DNA from 3 places in the Enterococcus saigonensis genome. Region 2 is predicted to be linked to each of the others. Evidence: predicted binding sites of a transcription regulator. Region 2 holds the regulator's gene; each other region holds the start of a gene.

The links. Region 2 encodes LexA, which represses DNA repair genes until DNA is damaged. Its sites were predicted from a motif close to CNAACANNTGTTNG; they were not measured.
Region 1: parE (DNA topoisomerase IV subunit B) is a predicted target of LexA. The motif match lies at 3,229-3,242, and genes of this name have one in related genera.
Region 3: dinB (DNA polymerase IV) is a predicted target of LexA. The motif match lies at 1,506-1,519, and genes of this name have one in related genera.

Annotation. Positions count from the first base shown of each region.
Region 1 is NZ_AP022822.1:1,690,963-1,695,627, reverse strand. Features, by position in the region: gene hslU (ATP-dependent protease ATPase subunit HslU) at 1-21, shown strand, start outside; gene codY (GTP-sensing pleiotropic transcriptional regulator CodY) at 45-836, shown strand; gene EsVE80_RS07950 (aldose 1-epimerase family protein) at 895-1,770, shown strand; gene plsY (glycerol-3-phosphate 1-O-acyltransferase PlsY) at 1,847-2,479, opposite strand; gene EsVE80_RS07940 (CoA-binding protein) at 2,615-3,040, shown strand; gene parE (DNA topoisomerase IV subunit B) at 3,403-4,665, shown strand, end outside.
Region 2 is NZ_AP022822.1:1,411,473-1,416,137, forward strand. Features, by position in the region: gene tkt (transketolase) at 87-2,081, opposite strand; gene EsVE80_RS06680 (DUF896 family protein) at 2,169-2,411, opposite strand; gene lexA (transcriptional repressor LexA) at 2,580-3,200, shown strand; gene EsVE80_RS06690 (hypothetical protein) at 3,322-3,534, shown strand; gene EsVE80_RS13995 (hypothetical protein) at 3,781-3,909, opposite strand; gene EsVE80_RS06695 (metallophosphoesterase) at 4,229-4,665, shown strand, end outside.
Region 3 is NZ_AP022822.1:859,170-863,834, reverse strand. Features, by position in the region: gene nrdG (anaerobic ribonucleoside-triphosphate reductase activating protein) at 1-264, shown strand, start outside; gene dinB (DNA polymerase IV) at 352-1,470, opposite strand; gene rsmI (16S rRNA (cytidine(1402)-2'-O)-methyltransferase) at 2,303-3,193, opposite strand; gene EsVE80_RS03995 (DNA replication initiation control protein YabA) at 3,274-3,615, opposite strand; gene EsVE80_RS03990 (PSP1 domain-containing protein) at 3,602-4,483, opposite strand; gene holB (DNA polymerase III subunit delta') at 4,536-4,665, opposite strand, start outside.

The DNA of each region.
Region 1 (4,665 bases), 280 kb from region 2:
TTAAGTCGCTACATTTTGTAAACATAGGAAGGAAAATGAAAAAGATGACAACTTTATTAGACAAAACTCGCCGTATCAATCAATTATTACAGCAAAAGAATACTTTTGATATGACTTTGGATCTGCCTTATAACAATATGGCGTTGATTTTAGGGGATATTTTAGACAGTAACGCCTATATTATTAGTAGTGAAGGTGTCTTGTTGGGTTTCAATGAAAAACATGATGTTAATAATGATCGTGTGAAAAATATGTTTGAAGAAAAACAATTTCCGCAAATTTATACTGAAATGGTGGATCATCTGACTAAAACAGAAGCCAACATTCCAATTTCTTCTGATATGACAGCATTTCCTGTGGAACAACGAGGAAAATATCCGAATGGTTTAACGACGGTAGTCCCAATTTTTGGTGCTGGTGAACGTTTGGGCACTATTATTTTAGCTCGGATGGATGCGGCTTTTAATGAGGATGATTTAGTTTTAGCCGAATATGGTGCAACGGTAGTTGGGATGCAGTTCTTGTATCAAAAATCTCGTGACATTGAAGCAGATGTTAGAAGTGCAACTGCTGTTCAAATGGCAATTAGTACCCTTTCTTACAGTGAGTTAAAAGCAGTACAAGCTATTTTTGCTGCTTTAGAAGGAGACGAAGGGCGATTAACTGCCTCGAGTATTGCTGATGAAATTGGAATCACACGTTCAGTGATTGTAAATGCGCTACGAAAGCTAGAATCAGCTGGAATTATTGAATCCCGTTCTTTAGGGATGAAGGGCACGTATTTACGTGTTTTAAATAAACGTTTCAAAGAAGAGTTGGATAAACATAATCACTAAGCAATTATGGAGTATGGTGTGCAGCAAAAAGGAAATGATAAACTAGGAGGTGCCGTAAATGACGGTTACAATTGAAAATGATCAGCTAAAAGCTCAGATTTCCTTACATGGAGCCGAGCTACAAAGTTTAGTTAGTAAAGCCAATAGTTTGGAATATATTTGGCAAGCAGATCCTAAGTACTGGGGAAAACATGCACCTGTTTTATTTCCTATTGTAGGTGCTTTAAAAGAAGATAGCTACCGCTATAAAGGCCAAACGTATCACTTACCTAAACATGGTTTTGCTCGCAATATGGATTTTGAACTTTTAGAAGAATCCGGTGATACTGCTAGTTTTATTTTGTCCGCAACGCCTGAAACTAAAGCAGTTTTTCCTTTTAACTTTGAACTAATTATTCGCTATGAACTAGGCGGTGATGGTTTGACGGTGAAATATGAAGTGGAAAATTTGGATGAAGAAGAAATGTTCTTTTCAATTGGAGGGCACCCAGCCTTCAATGTTCCTTTAGCAGAAGGATTGAGTTTTGAAGACTATTATTTAGCTTTTTCTCCACGTAAATCGCGGTTAAATTTGCCTCTTGATGGGAACTATATCAATTTAGAACAGCGTACACTTGGACAGACCAATACAAATTTAGCGTTAACACATGATATGTTTAAAAATGATGCGGTTATCTTTGAAACAAAAGGGTTAAATGCAATTTCTATTTGTAGTGAAAAATCCCCGCATAGTGTCACGTTAAGTTATAAAGATATGCCGTATGTTGGGATTTGGTCACCTTATCCAACGGAGTCGCCTTTTGTTTGTATTGAACCATGGTGCGGTATCGCGGATACAACGGAGTCTACCGGAGAACTTATTGAGAAATTAGGAATTCAACAACTTGCTGGTCGAGAAAAATTTAGTACAAAATATGCAATTACTGTAAAATAAAATTAAAAGACCACTAAAAGACTTTAGTCTTTTAGTGGTCTTTTTGAAATTGACAATAAGATTAATGAGGTTGGACTTATTTTTTTTGGCGATTTAAGCCAAATGGAATTCGACTTTCTGTGCCATTTTTTATGCGTTTGATGTTGTCACGGTGACGATAAAAAATAAATAGTGTAAGACCAGTTGCAATGATTGTTAAAAGCCAGTTGTGCTCAGGTAAAACTGATGGCCAAACTGTTGGTAAAATAACTGTAGACAACGTAATTAAAACTGCCGCAATCATACTTGTTAAACTCACCATACTGGTGATAAAAAGACAAATAACAAAAATTGTTGCAGAGTAAATAAAGAAGATAGGACTATAGCCTAGTAACATTCCGGCACTTGTCGCCACGGCTTTTCCACCTTTAAAACCGGCAAAAATCGGGAAAGTATGACCTAAAATGGCACAAACGCCAAACCATAGCGGGTTAATATTTGTAATATGAAATATGGCTGGCAACAATGTGGCGAATGTTCCTTTCAAAATATCCATTAATAAAACAATAGTTCCAGCCGGTTTTCCTAAAACACGAAATGTATTGGTAGTACCAGTATTGCCACTTCCAAATTGTCGGATATCTTTGTGGTAGAAAATTTTTCCAATCCAGACACCAGAAGGAATAGATCCTAATAAGTAGGCGATTATCATTAAAATAATTACTTTCATAAATAACCTCAATTCTTCAAACTAGCGTAATTTTAGCATGAAAAAAAAACAGGAACAACTCTTTGCTAATATTTCTTTAATAGGATATAGTCTAGATGGTCAATAATCAAACTTGATAAGTTAAGGAGTGGTAGTATGTTTCAAAATCCTAGCCAAGAAAAAATATTTCAATTTTTAAAAGAAGCAAAAACGATTGCGGTAGTTGGATTGAGTCCAAAGGAAGATCGTACAAGTTTTCAAATCGCACGACTATTACAAAACCATGGCTATCGGATTATTCCAGTAAATCCACAATATGCAGGAAGTGAAATTCTAGGCGAGACAGTTTATTCAGACTTAGTGAGTGTTCCAGAAAAAATTGACATCGTGGATATCTTCCGTCGCAGCGAGTTTTTACCGGAAGTAGCAGCAGACTTTTTAAAAACTGATGCTAAAGTTTACTGGGCCCAATTGGGTTTAGAAAGTGAACAAGCTTTTGAAATGTTACAGGCAGCAAATCGGGGTAATGTGATTATGAATCGTTGTATCAAAATTGAGTTAAACAAAATGGAAGCATACTAAATTTAATAAAAGTTCACTAAGCAAACTTGAAAGCTACTTGAGCAACATAAGAGTTTGCTTATTTTTTTGTCTTAAGGGTAGATTTAATCTACGTAAATAACTAGTGTTTATGAAAATAATCCTTAGGTAAAAGTGTTTTTATTATTAGTTGGGATTGCATTTACAAGTTTTTTTCTTTAAAATAATCAAGAACGTATGTTTGTTTTTTCTTTTCAGTTTGAAGGGTGTCTTTGTTCTTACTTATTTAATACTTTTTTTCACAGGTTTTTTAGAGTAAGATAGAAGGAGCGCTTTTGAATTGCGTTAAAATAGTGTAGTATAACAGGGCTTGTCCCATTACTTTTATCAAAGGAGCGTTTGCTTTGGCAAAAAAAACAACTGAGTATAATGACGCCTCCATTCAAGTCTTGGAAGGACTTGAGGCTGTCAGAAAACGACCAGGAATGTATATCGGCTCGACGGATAGTCGTGGATTACATCATTTAGTTTACGAAATTGTCGATAATTCTGTCGATGAGGCTTTATCTGGTTTTGGTAATGAAATAGATGTCACAATTAGTCAAGATAACAGTATTACAGTTAGTGATAACGGTCGCGGTATGCCTGTTGGGATGCATGCTTCTGGCATTCCAACTGTGGAAGTTATTTTTACTGTCCTTCACGCGGGTGGGAAATTTGGACAAGGAGGGTATAAAACTTCTGGAGGCCTTCATGGTGTAGGAGCAAGTGTGGTAAATGCTTTATCAAAATGGCTTACTGTAACGATTGTCCGTGATGGAATTGCTTATGAAGAAAAATTTAAAGACGGCGGCAAACCGCAAGGAACATTGAAAAAAATTGGAAAAACGAAAAAGAAGAACGGTACTACTGTCACTTTTTTACCGGATGATACCATTTTTTCAACAATTAAGTTTTCTTATGAAACATTAGCTGAGCGCCTGCGGGAATCTGCCTTTTTATTACGTGGCGTCAAAATTACATTGACGGACTTACGTGGTGAAGAGCCAGTATCAGAAGTTTTTCATTTTGAAGAAGGTATCAAAGAATTTGTTGCTTACCTTAACGAGGAAAAAGACACCCTAACACCAGTGATTTACTTTAATGGGGAAAAAGATGGCATTGAAGTAGAAATTGCGATGCAATATAACGATGGCTATTCAGAAAATATTTTATCTTTTGTTAATAATGTCCGCACAAAAGATGGCGGCACACATGAAGCTGGTATGAAAGCTTCCTTAACAAAAGCTTTTAATGAATATGCGCGTAAAGTAAATCTATTAAAAGAAAAAGATCGTAATCTGGAAGGAAGCGATTTTCGTGAGGGATTAGCTGCCGTACTTTCAATTCGAGTTCCAGAAAACTTATTACAGTTTGAAGGACAAACAAAAGAAAAACTAGGGACTCCAAGTGCAAGAAATGCAGTTGATGGTGTTTTAGGCGAGCAGCTTGGTTTTTATTTGCAAGAAAATAGCGAAATGAGCCAAATGTTAGTTCGTAAAGCTATTAAAGCTCGTGAGGCTCGCGAAGCAGCCCGTAAAGCTCGCGAAGAGAGTCGTACCGGTAAAAAACGTAAAAAAGGTGAATCATTACTTTCAGGGAAATTAACACCAGCTCAATCACGAAAC
Region 2 (4,665 bases):
AATTCGTCTATTTTTCCACAAAAACAAAAAAGACTCTTTATAAACCGTTAGGAAAATCAGCTTATAAGAGTCTTTTAATAGTTTAATTATAATGAATTGTAAACATCGACGACATTCTCAACAGTAAATCCAAATTCACTAAGTACCTTTTCGCCAGGAGCAGATGCACCAAAGTGATTAATTGCAATTACTTTTCCCGCAAAGCCCGTATATTTTTCCCATCCAAAGGGGGAAGCCGCTTCAATTGCAACTCGTTTTACTACATCATGCGGTAAAACACTTTCCTTATATTCTGCACTTTGAGCTTCAAATAAATCAAGACTCGGCAATGACACAACCGAAACATCTTTTCCAGCTTTTTGCAATTTTGCCTGCGCTTGCACTGCTAAGTCAACTTCTGAACCAGTTGCAAGTAAAATTCCCTCTGGTTTTTCTCCTTGTTGCGGTGAAAGAACATAACCACCTTTTGCAACATTTTCATCAGCATTTTCTTTTGTCCCAGGTAAAACCGGTAAGTTTTGGCGACTTAAAACCAAAACAGTTGGTTTGTTTGTCGTTGTCATCGCAATTTTCCAAGCTGCTCTTGTTTCATTTCCGTCAGCCGGACGAATAACCTGAACATTCGGGATACAGCGCACACTTGCTAGCTGTTCAATTGGTTCATGCGTTGGTCCATCTTCACCAACAGCCACAGAATCATGGGTAAGAACGTACACAACTGGTGCACTTTGAATTGCTGATAAGCGCAATGCTGGCCGCAAATAATCTGTAAACACAAAGAATGTTCCACCGTACACGCGGGTGCCCCCATGTAGTTGAATACCATTCATAGCAGCTGCCATGGCAAACTCCCTAACGCCAAACCAAATATTACGACCTTCGTATTGACCAGGTTCAAAATCTTTCTCTGCTGCCACCATAGTATTATTAGACGATGACAAATCTGCTGAACCGCCCCATAAAGTTGGCACAGCTTTAGATAAAGCTTGAATCATTTCTTTACTTGATACACGGCTTGCTTGTGACGTTCCTTCTTCGTAAACAGGCAATTGTGCATCCCAACCATCAGAAAGTTCCCCAGCAAAAGCAGCCTTAAATTGTGCTGCTAATTGTGGATATTCTTGCGTATACGCTGCAAACATTTTATCCCAAGCATCTTCTGCTTTTTGTCCGCGATCATTGATTGCTTCTTTAAAACGTTTTGAAGCTTCCTCAGGTACAGTAAAATCGGGATAATTCCAATCGTAAGCTTTTTTAGCAGCGGCGATGCCTTCTACTCCAAGGGGAGCTCCATGAACTTTATTTGTACCTTCATTCGGTGCACCAAAGCCAATAATTGTTTTGACTTCAATCAGTGTTGGTTGGTCTGCGTTTTCTTTAGCTTCTTCAATTGCAGCAGAAATTGCCTCTAAATCATTGCCATCTTTTACTAAAATATGTTGCCAACCATAAGCCTCAAAACGTTTTCCAACATTTTCTGTGAAAGCTTTTGAAGTTGGTCCATCCAAAGAAATATCATTTGAATCATATAAAACGACAAGTTTGCCTAATTTCATGTGTCCAGCCATTGACGCTGCTTCTTGTGAGACACCCTCCATTAAATCACCATCACCACAAAGTGCGTAAGTGTAGTGATCAATGATATTAAAATTATCACGATTATAAGTAGCTGCTAAATGCGCCTCACTCATTGCCATACCAACAGCCATTGCAATACCCTGACCTAAAGGACCAGTCGTGGCTTCAACACCATCCGTATGATTTACCTCCGGATGTCCAGGTGTCTTACTACCCCATTGACGAAAGTTTTTTAAATCATCAATTGTAACTTTGTAACCTGCGCAATGTAGTAGACTGTAAAGTAATGCTGAACCATGACCTGCAGATAATACAAAACGGTCACGGTCAGCCCAGTTACGAGATGTGGCAGGATTAATTTTCAAATGTTTTGTCCAAAGAGCATAAGCCATCGGTGCAGCTCCCATTGGTAACCCTGGATGACCAGAATTTGCAGATTGAATTGCTTCAATACTTAATGTACGTAAGGTGTTAACGCTCAATTCATCGATTTTATCAAACAATTGTGCTTCCTCCTATTTTAGGTTTTTTTTACCTTTATTGTTTACATCCTCATTGTAGCGGATTATTACTAGAAAAGCAATTAAATATCAATCCCGATTGTGTAAACCTTTTTGTTTTTGAATTTCCTTTAATTTATCCGGTGTTACATCGTTTCCTTTAGGATCAACAACTTTCATTCCTTCAATGTGGTGTCGCATACCTGAACGGAAAGCTTTTAGATACTCTTCACGTAAATTTATTTGTTCGCGTGCTTCTGCATCAGTTAAGCTAGCTTCTTTTTTCTTTTTTGCCAGCTCATTAATACGTGCTAATTTTTCTTGTGATAGCATTTTAAAATCCCCTTTTTATTATGAACTTTAAACTATTTAGTAACACAACTCTTTTCTTATCTTAGCTAAAAAAAAGCGCTCTGACAACCACAAACCCAAAGCGAACGTCTGTTTGATTTGTTTTATACTTTATGCTAAACTTAAATTATTAAAGAAAGAAGGTGCAGTATGGCTAAACGCACAGAAAATCGCCAAATTGAAATTTTAAAATTTATTCACGATCGCGTCTCGCAAAAAGGTTATCCTCCTACTGTGCGAGAAATTGGTGAAGCAGTCTCTTTATCCTCCACATCAACTGTTCACGGTCATCTTTCCCGTTTAGAAAAGAAAGGTTTAATTTTACGTGACCCTACAAAACCACGGGCAATTGAATTAACCGAATTAGGGCTTGAAAAAATCGGAGCTCAACCAGAAACAATTCCAATGCTCGGTGTTGTAACAGCTGGTGAACCAATTTTAGCCGTAGAAGAAGCATCAGACTTTTTCCCAATTCCACCACACTTATTAAACGACAGTGGCTCTTTGTTCATGCTAACAATCCGTGGTGAAAGTATGATTAATGCTGGTATATTGGATGGCGATCAAGTCATCGTTCGAAAACAAGCCTCCGCCAATAATGGAGATATTGTAATTGCCATGACTGATGAAGACGAAGCAACCTGTAAAAGATTTTTCAAAGAACGTGATTATATCCGACTTCAACCAGAAAATGATTATCTGGAGCCTATCATCTTGCAAAATGTTAAAATCTTGGGTTTAGTAGTTGGCCTTTATCGTGATTTACTTTAAGAAGGTAAAAATAAATCTTCGAAATTTTCGAGGATTTATTTTTTTACTTTACAAACCGAACATACTTTCGTATAATCAATATACAAACGTTTGTTCGTATATTTTAATTGAGGTGAAAAGGATGAATACATTTCGTAATATTTCTTTAATCGTTTTGGGTTTAATTGTCAGCTTTGTCATTAGTCACTATGGTATTGCATTAGCCGCTTTGATTTTTGTACCTCCCTTTTTAATTTGGTTTACCATGTGGGACGAAAAAAAATATCGTCAAAGTATTCGTAAATTTTATCCTTATAACCAAAAAGGCCAAAATACCTATCATCAATACAAATAAAATTTCTTAATAGCCATTCAATATTACTTTGATAAGAAATTATTTTTCAGATTTGACAGATTAGTCTCAGGACTTTTACGTCAAATCTTTTTTTGTGTCTGACAACATAATAATTGAAATGAAGCTACTTAAATAATACAAATATAATCGTTGCGAGACTTTTTATAGATATTGCTATTTTTTTATTACGCGAATACTTGCAAATAAAAAAATCGTACTATCTCAACTAGAGAGTACGATTTTTACTTATTTGTTATAAATTTTAGGACCTTTTCGCATATTTTTACGATCATTTTTTGGTGCTTGCATTTCTTTTACTCGGCCACCGCCTTGTTTTTTCTTAATTAACTCGAGCATCTTTTCTTTTTGATTCATTTTTTTCTCCTTAGTTTACCTTAGCTATTACTTTTAAAGCCTGTGATTACTGATTATACAAGATAGAATTCCTTAAAGCAAATACTGCATGTTTGATAAGGAAGTTAGATTCGCTATCTTCCAATGATAGCTTGGTAAAAATGATACCCGGCTAACTTATTGAAAGTATTCAGTACTGGCGTTAATAGCTTTTAGAAAAAGCGATGCGTGAATCACATTTCTGAAAACATCACAACTCGTTAATCTTGTACTGAAAATTTGGTAAGTTTTTAACATCATTAACGACTTTGTGCTATGATAACCTGCGGGAGTGTGGAAGATGAAAAAAATACTAATGCTACTACTGACTCTAACAGGAGTAGTTTTGACAGGTTGCTACAAAGAGGCTGAAAAAACAGCATTCGATTCAAAAAACAATACTTTTTGGGTAGCTACGGATATTCATTTTATTGCCCCATCTCTTCACGATGATGGGAAAGAATTTCAATTTATCAAAAAGACTGCAGCCGGTAAGGATTTGGATTATCAACAAGAAGCTTTAACTGCCTTTATTGACAAAGCAAAAAAAGTAAAGCCAAAAGCAATCATCTTAACGGGCGATCTAACACTTAACGGCGAAAAGCAAAGTGCCAAAGAAATGGCAAAAATTTTTTCTCCTTTACAAAAGATTGGTATAAAAGTTTTAGCAATTCCAGGAAACCACGATATTTTTGATGGCTGGGCACGCAAGTATAGTGGAGATACTAAGAAACGTAT
Region 3 (4,665 bases), 550 kb from region 2:
ATTTGGAGTTGGTCTGGGTATACTTTTGAAGAACTGCTCCAAGAAACTGACGATAAATTAGAATTGCTAAATAAAATTGATATTCTAGTGGATGGACGTTTTGAACTGGCTAAACGTAATCTAAATCTTCAATTTCGTGGTAGCAGCAATCAACGGATTATTGATGTCAAAAAATCTTTAGCATTAGGAAAAGCTGTTATTTGGGATAAATGTCACGATGCAACAGAAAGTTTTGAACAAATAAAAAAGCAAGATTTAATCTAGCAATACTTTAAAAATACTAATTGATAAAAAAGACGAGGCAAATAGACATTTGCCTCGTCTTTTTTGCACGTACGTTCTATTTTTAAACTAACCTTCGTCTCCCCACAAAGGCAAAATCACATTTTCAAAAGTTATTGGATCTAAATTTGTCACTGTTACCCCTAAAAGACGGATGCCCTTTTCAATCCCACCCACTTCTTCCCAAATTAAACTTGCTTGAGAAAAGATAGTATGCTTATCGGCTAAATAAGTTGGGAATGTTTTTCTTTTAGTAACTGTTTCATAACCTGTATATCGAACTTTCAAAACAATAGTTTTACCGTGTTTCCCAACTCTTTTTAAAGAGTCGGCTACATTTTCAGATAACTGTCTAAGTTGTGATAATACTGCTTCTTCAGTTGCAAGAGGATTGCCATAGGTATGTTCTTTTCCCACCGACTTTCGTTCTCTTGTTACACAAACAGGTGAATCATGTATTCCCCGTACTTTCCGATATAAAGAATACCCCATTTTACCAAAGGATTGAATTAATTCCATTTCTGTTTTTTTAAATAAATCAGCTCCCGTAAAGATTCCCATTTCATGCATTTTCGGAACAGTTTTTTTCCCGACGCCATAAAATTTTTCAATTGGTAAGGCCTTTAAAAAAGTCACCGCATCTCGGGGTGGAATAACCGTAATTCCTTGTGGCTTCATAAAGTCAGAGGCTAATTTGGCTAAAAATTTGTTATAACTAACTCCCGCTGAACAAGTCAGTTGCAAATTTTCCCAGACATCGCGTTGAATCAATCGTGCAATTTTTACTGCCGAGACACTACTAACTTTGTTTTTTGTAACATCTAAATACGCTTCATCAATTGAAACTGGTTCAATAATATCGGTATACTTCAAAAATATACTGCGTACTTCTTTTGAAACTGCACGATACTTCTCGTGATTTCCTGGTACAAAAATAGCGTGTGGACACAATTCATAAGCCTTTTGTGCACTCATAGCAGAATGAATACCGTATTTACGTGCCTCATAATTAGCAGTAGTTACGACGCCTCTTCCCCCTGTATCACTGGGATGGCGAGCAATAACCAATGGATGTTTGGCTAATTCAGGATTGTCCCGTTCTTCAACAGAAGCAAAAAAAGCGTCCATGTCGATATGAATAATTTTACGACTCGTATCGTTTCTTAAAGGAAATTGTAACTCTGCCATATTCTCTCCTCGCATTCTTCTCTATTATACAAAGACAAACAAATGTTCGCAACTTTTCTTCATGCTATTTGAGAGTATATTGCCGCTAAATGCTTATATTTTATTCTTAAAAGATAAACATCAACAGATTTTGTTATGCTACAAAGAAATGATGAAGTCTTAGTTATGGCATGATTGCTACAAGAAAGAATAAGGACCACTCAAAGGAATTAAAACTTGAAGCTTTTCTTATTTATTTAGATGGATTGGATAGCCAAAGAAATGTCGTCAAAAAACTTCAAGACTGGATTAAGCTATATAATTCTCATGAAGCCTTCAAATCAGAAAGTGATGGAAGTGAACATGAGACAAACAAGAAAGCCGCACCCTAAAGGAAGACGCGCAAATTAGAATCCCTCAACTCGAAGAACAAGTAAAACACCAACAAAAGGAGATCAACCTGTTAAAAAGGGAGAGGATAAAAAACATAGAATAAGCGAAAGTCATACGAATCATTCGTAATAAATATCTTGAAAAAGGGTATCATGGGAGTAATTCAGAATTTTTATAACAGAATTGTTGAAACTGAACTGACACAAAGTATGTCTTGTGTTGAAAAATGTGTTGATAATGGACCGATGAGATATCACAATCTGTATTGCAAAACAAGCTAATCATTCCTGTATTTCAAATATAAAATATTCTTTATTTTGTATTTGAACCGCATAACCAACTAAGCAGTAATGCGGTTGTTGCGGCTTAGAAAAGTAAAAAAAACTACTCTTCAAGAAGCAAAGAGCAGCTCTAAAAATCATTCATTATTTCATTATCCTATTGACAGTTAGCCCTCCATTTATTCTACTGACTCATTAATTTCATGATAATCTTTATAAACGATTTGTTTCTTTACTTGATTATTTTGTGCAACCACTTTAATTGCTGCATTAGGTTTCATACCACTTTCAATTAAACTTTCCACTTGTTCTTTAAAAGTTAATGCTGGCCTTTCTATAGCTGCCTTTGTGGCATCATCGCTTTTGTTAAAGCCCGCTACAAGTAAGCAACATTCCCCTTTAACTGTATTTTCAGTTAAATACGTGGCCAATTCTTCCAAAGTTCCTCTCAAATACTCTTCATGTACTTTCGTCAACTCACGACATACTACTGCTTGACGACTACCAAAAACCTCAGCTAAATTCATTATGGTCTGTTTTAAACGATACGGTGACTCATAAAATATTAACGTTGCTGTCTCATTTTTCAAAGCAGTTAACACGTTACGCTGTTCACTTTTTTTGCGCGGTAAGAATCCATAAAAATAATTGGGTTGTGGTGTTAAGCCAGAAGCAATCAATGCTGTTAATCCCGCTGTAGGACCTGGTAACGCTACTACAGGAATTGCCGCTGCAATACACGCAACGACCAATTCATGTCCTGGATCGCTAATTGAAGGCATGCCTGCATCACTCACTTGAGCTACACTAACTCCTTGTTGTAACAAGTGAATTAATTCGGGCACCCGTTCTTTAAAGTTATGTTCATGTAAACTTTTTTGTGGTGTCTTAATTTCAAAGTGATTCAATAATTTTTGAGTATTTCGCGTATCCTCACTTGCAATCAATTGCACGGTTCTCAATGTTTCCACACCACGATAGGTCATATCTTGTAAATTACCAATTGGCGTTGGTACTAAATATAATGTCCCGTTTTCCGAGTTACCTTTAAAACTACTTTGCTTTTGCATGTACAATCCCCTTTTCATAAAGTGAAAAAGAATTGATAAGAAAGGTTACAAACGCTACCTCCCAATCAATTCTTTCACCCTTAGTTTTGACTTTCGCGATACAAGACTTCCAAACAAAAAACGCACTGTTCATCATTTTCTCTTCTTGCACCATAGGATTCACGACAAATATGAAAACCTTCTTCATAAATTTTTTCCAAATTCATGCGGGATTTAGACATGCCTTGTTTCACTTCTTCTGCAGCATTTTCTTCTTTTAACTCTTGTAGATATTCCCGTAATTTTTGGTTTTCCAACTCCAAAGTCGTATTTTTTTCAACAATTTCTTGTAACGCTGCTTTCATCGCCGTTAATTGTTGCAAAGAACTTTCTAAATCTAATTCTAAATTACTTAAACCATCATAAATATCACGTTTGTCCATGCTCACTAGCATCACCTGCTTTTTTTGCTTCATCGGCTGAGGTTTTTACTTTGTCTAACTGTTCTGCCTCAAATTCTTTTAGTTCATCATAATGATATTCCACCGGTGTTTCCCGTTGGAATAAACGGATTTTTACAACCCGATTTAATAAATTCAAACCGATAACTTTTCCTCTACCATCTGGCGTATCAATTTCTTTGCCATAATCAGGCAACTCACGTTTCGCCGCTTCGTATTCATCATTTTCGTATTTTAAACAACACATTAAGCGGCCACACAAACCAGAAATTTTGGTTGGATTTAAAGACAGCCCTTGATCTTTGGCCATTTTAATCGAAACAGGAATAAAATCTCCTAAAAAAGTAGTACAGCATAACGCTCTACCACAAGGGCCAATACCACCTAATAACTTAGCTTCATCACGAACGCCAATTTGGCGCAATTCAATTCTAGTTCGAAATTCACTAGCCAAATCTTTTACCAGTTCTCGAAAATCAATCCGTCCGTCAGCAGTAAAATAAAATATCATTTTACTACGGTCAAACGTATATTCCACAGACACTAGTTTCATTGCCAATTCATGGTGTCTTATCTTCTTTTTACCAATTACAAAAGCTGCCTTTGCGTCTTCTTCATTTTGAGCCGCCCGCTGCAACTCCGCACTCGTTGCACTATGTAAAATTGGCAGCACTTGATCTGGCAAATCGGTACTATCAATTTCCACTTTTGGAATGACAACTTCTGCCATTAGTTTCACTTGCTGGGATTCAACAATGACTTTTTCTTCATAACGATATGTCTGATTCTTAGCAGGTCGATAATAGTAAATATGACCTGCTTCTTTATAGCGAACGCCTACTACTTCCATTCTTTTCCCTCCTTTACTATAAAATTAAAATAGCAAACAATAGTAACTCTTTTTATGAAAGACGAACAATTCGTAAAACCAATTGTTCACATACATTTTGAAAGGCAACATTTGCTCTTAGTTTTTGTTCTGCTTGCAAAATTAATTCTAAAATTTCATTAGTCTTTTGCAACTGCAAGCTA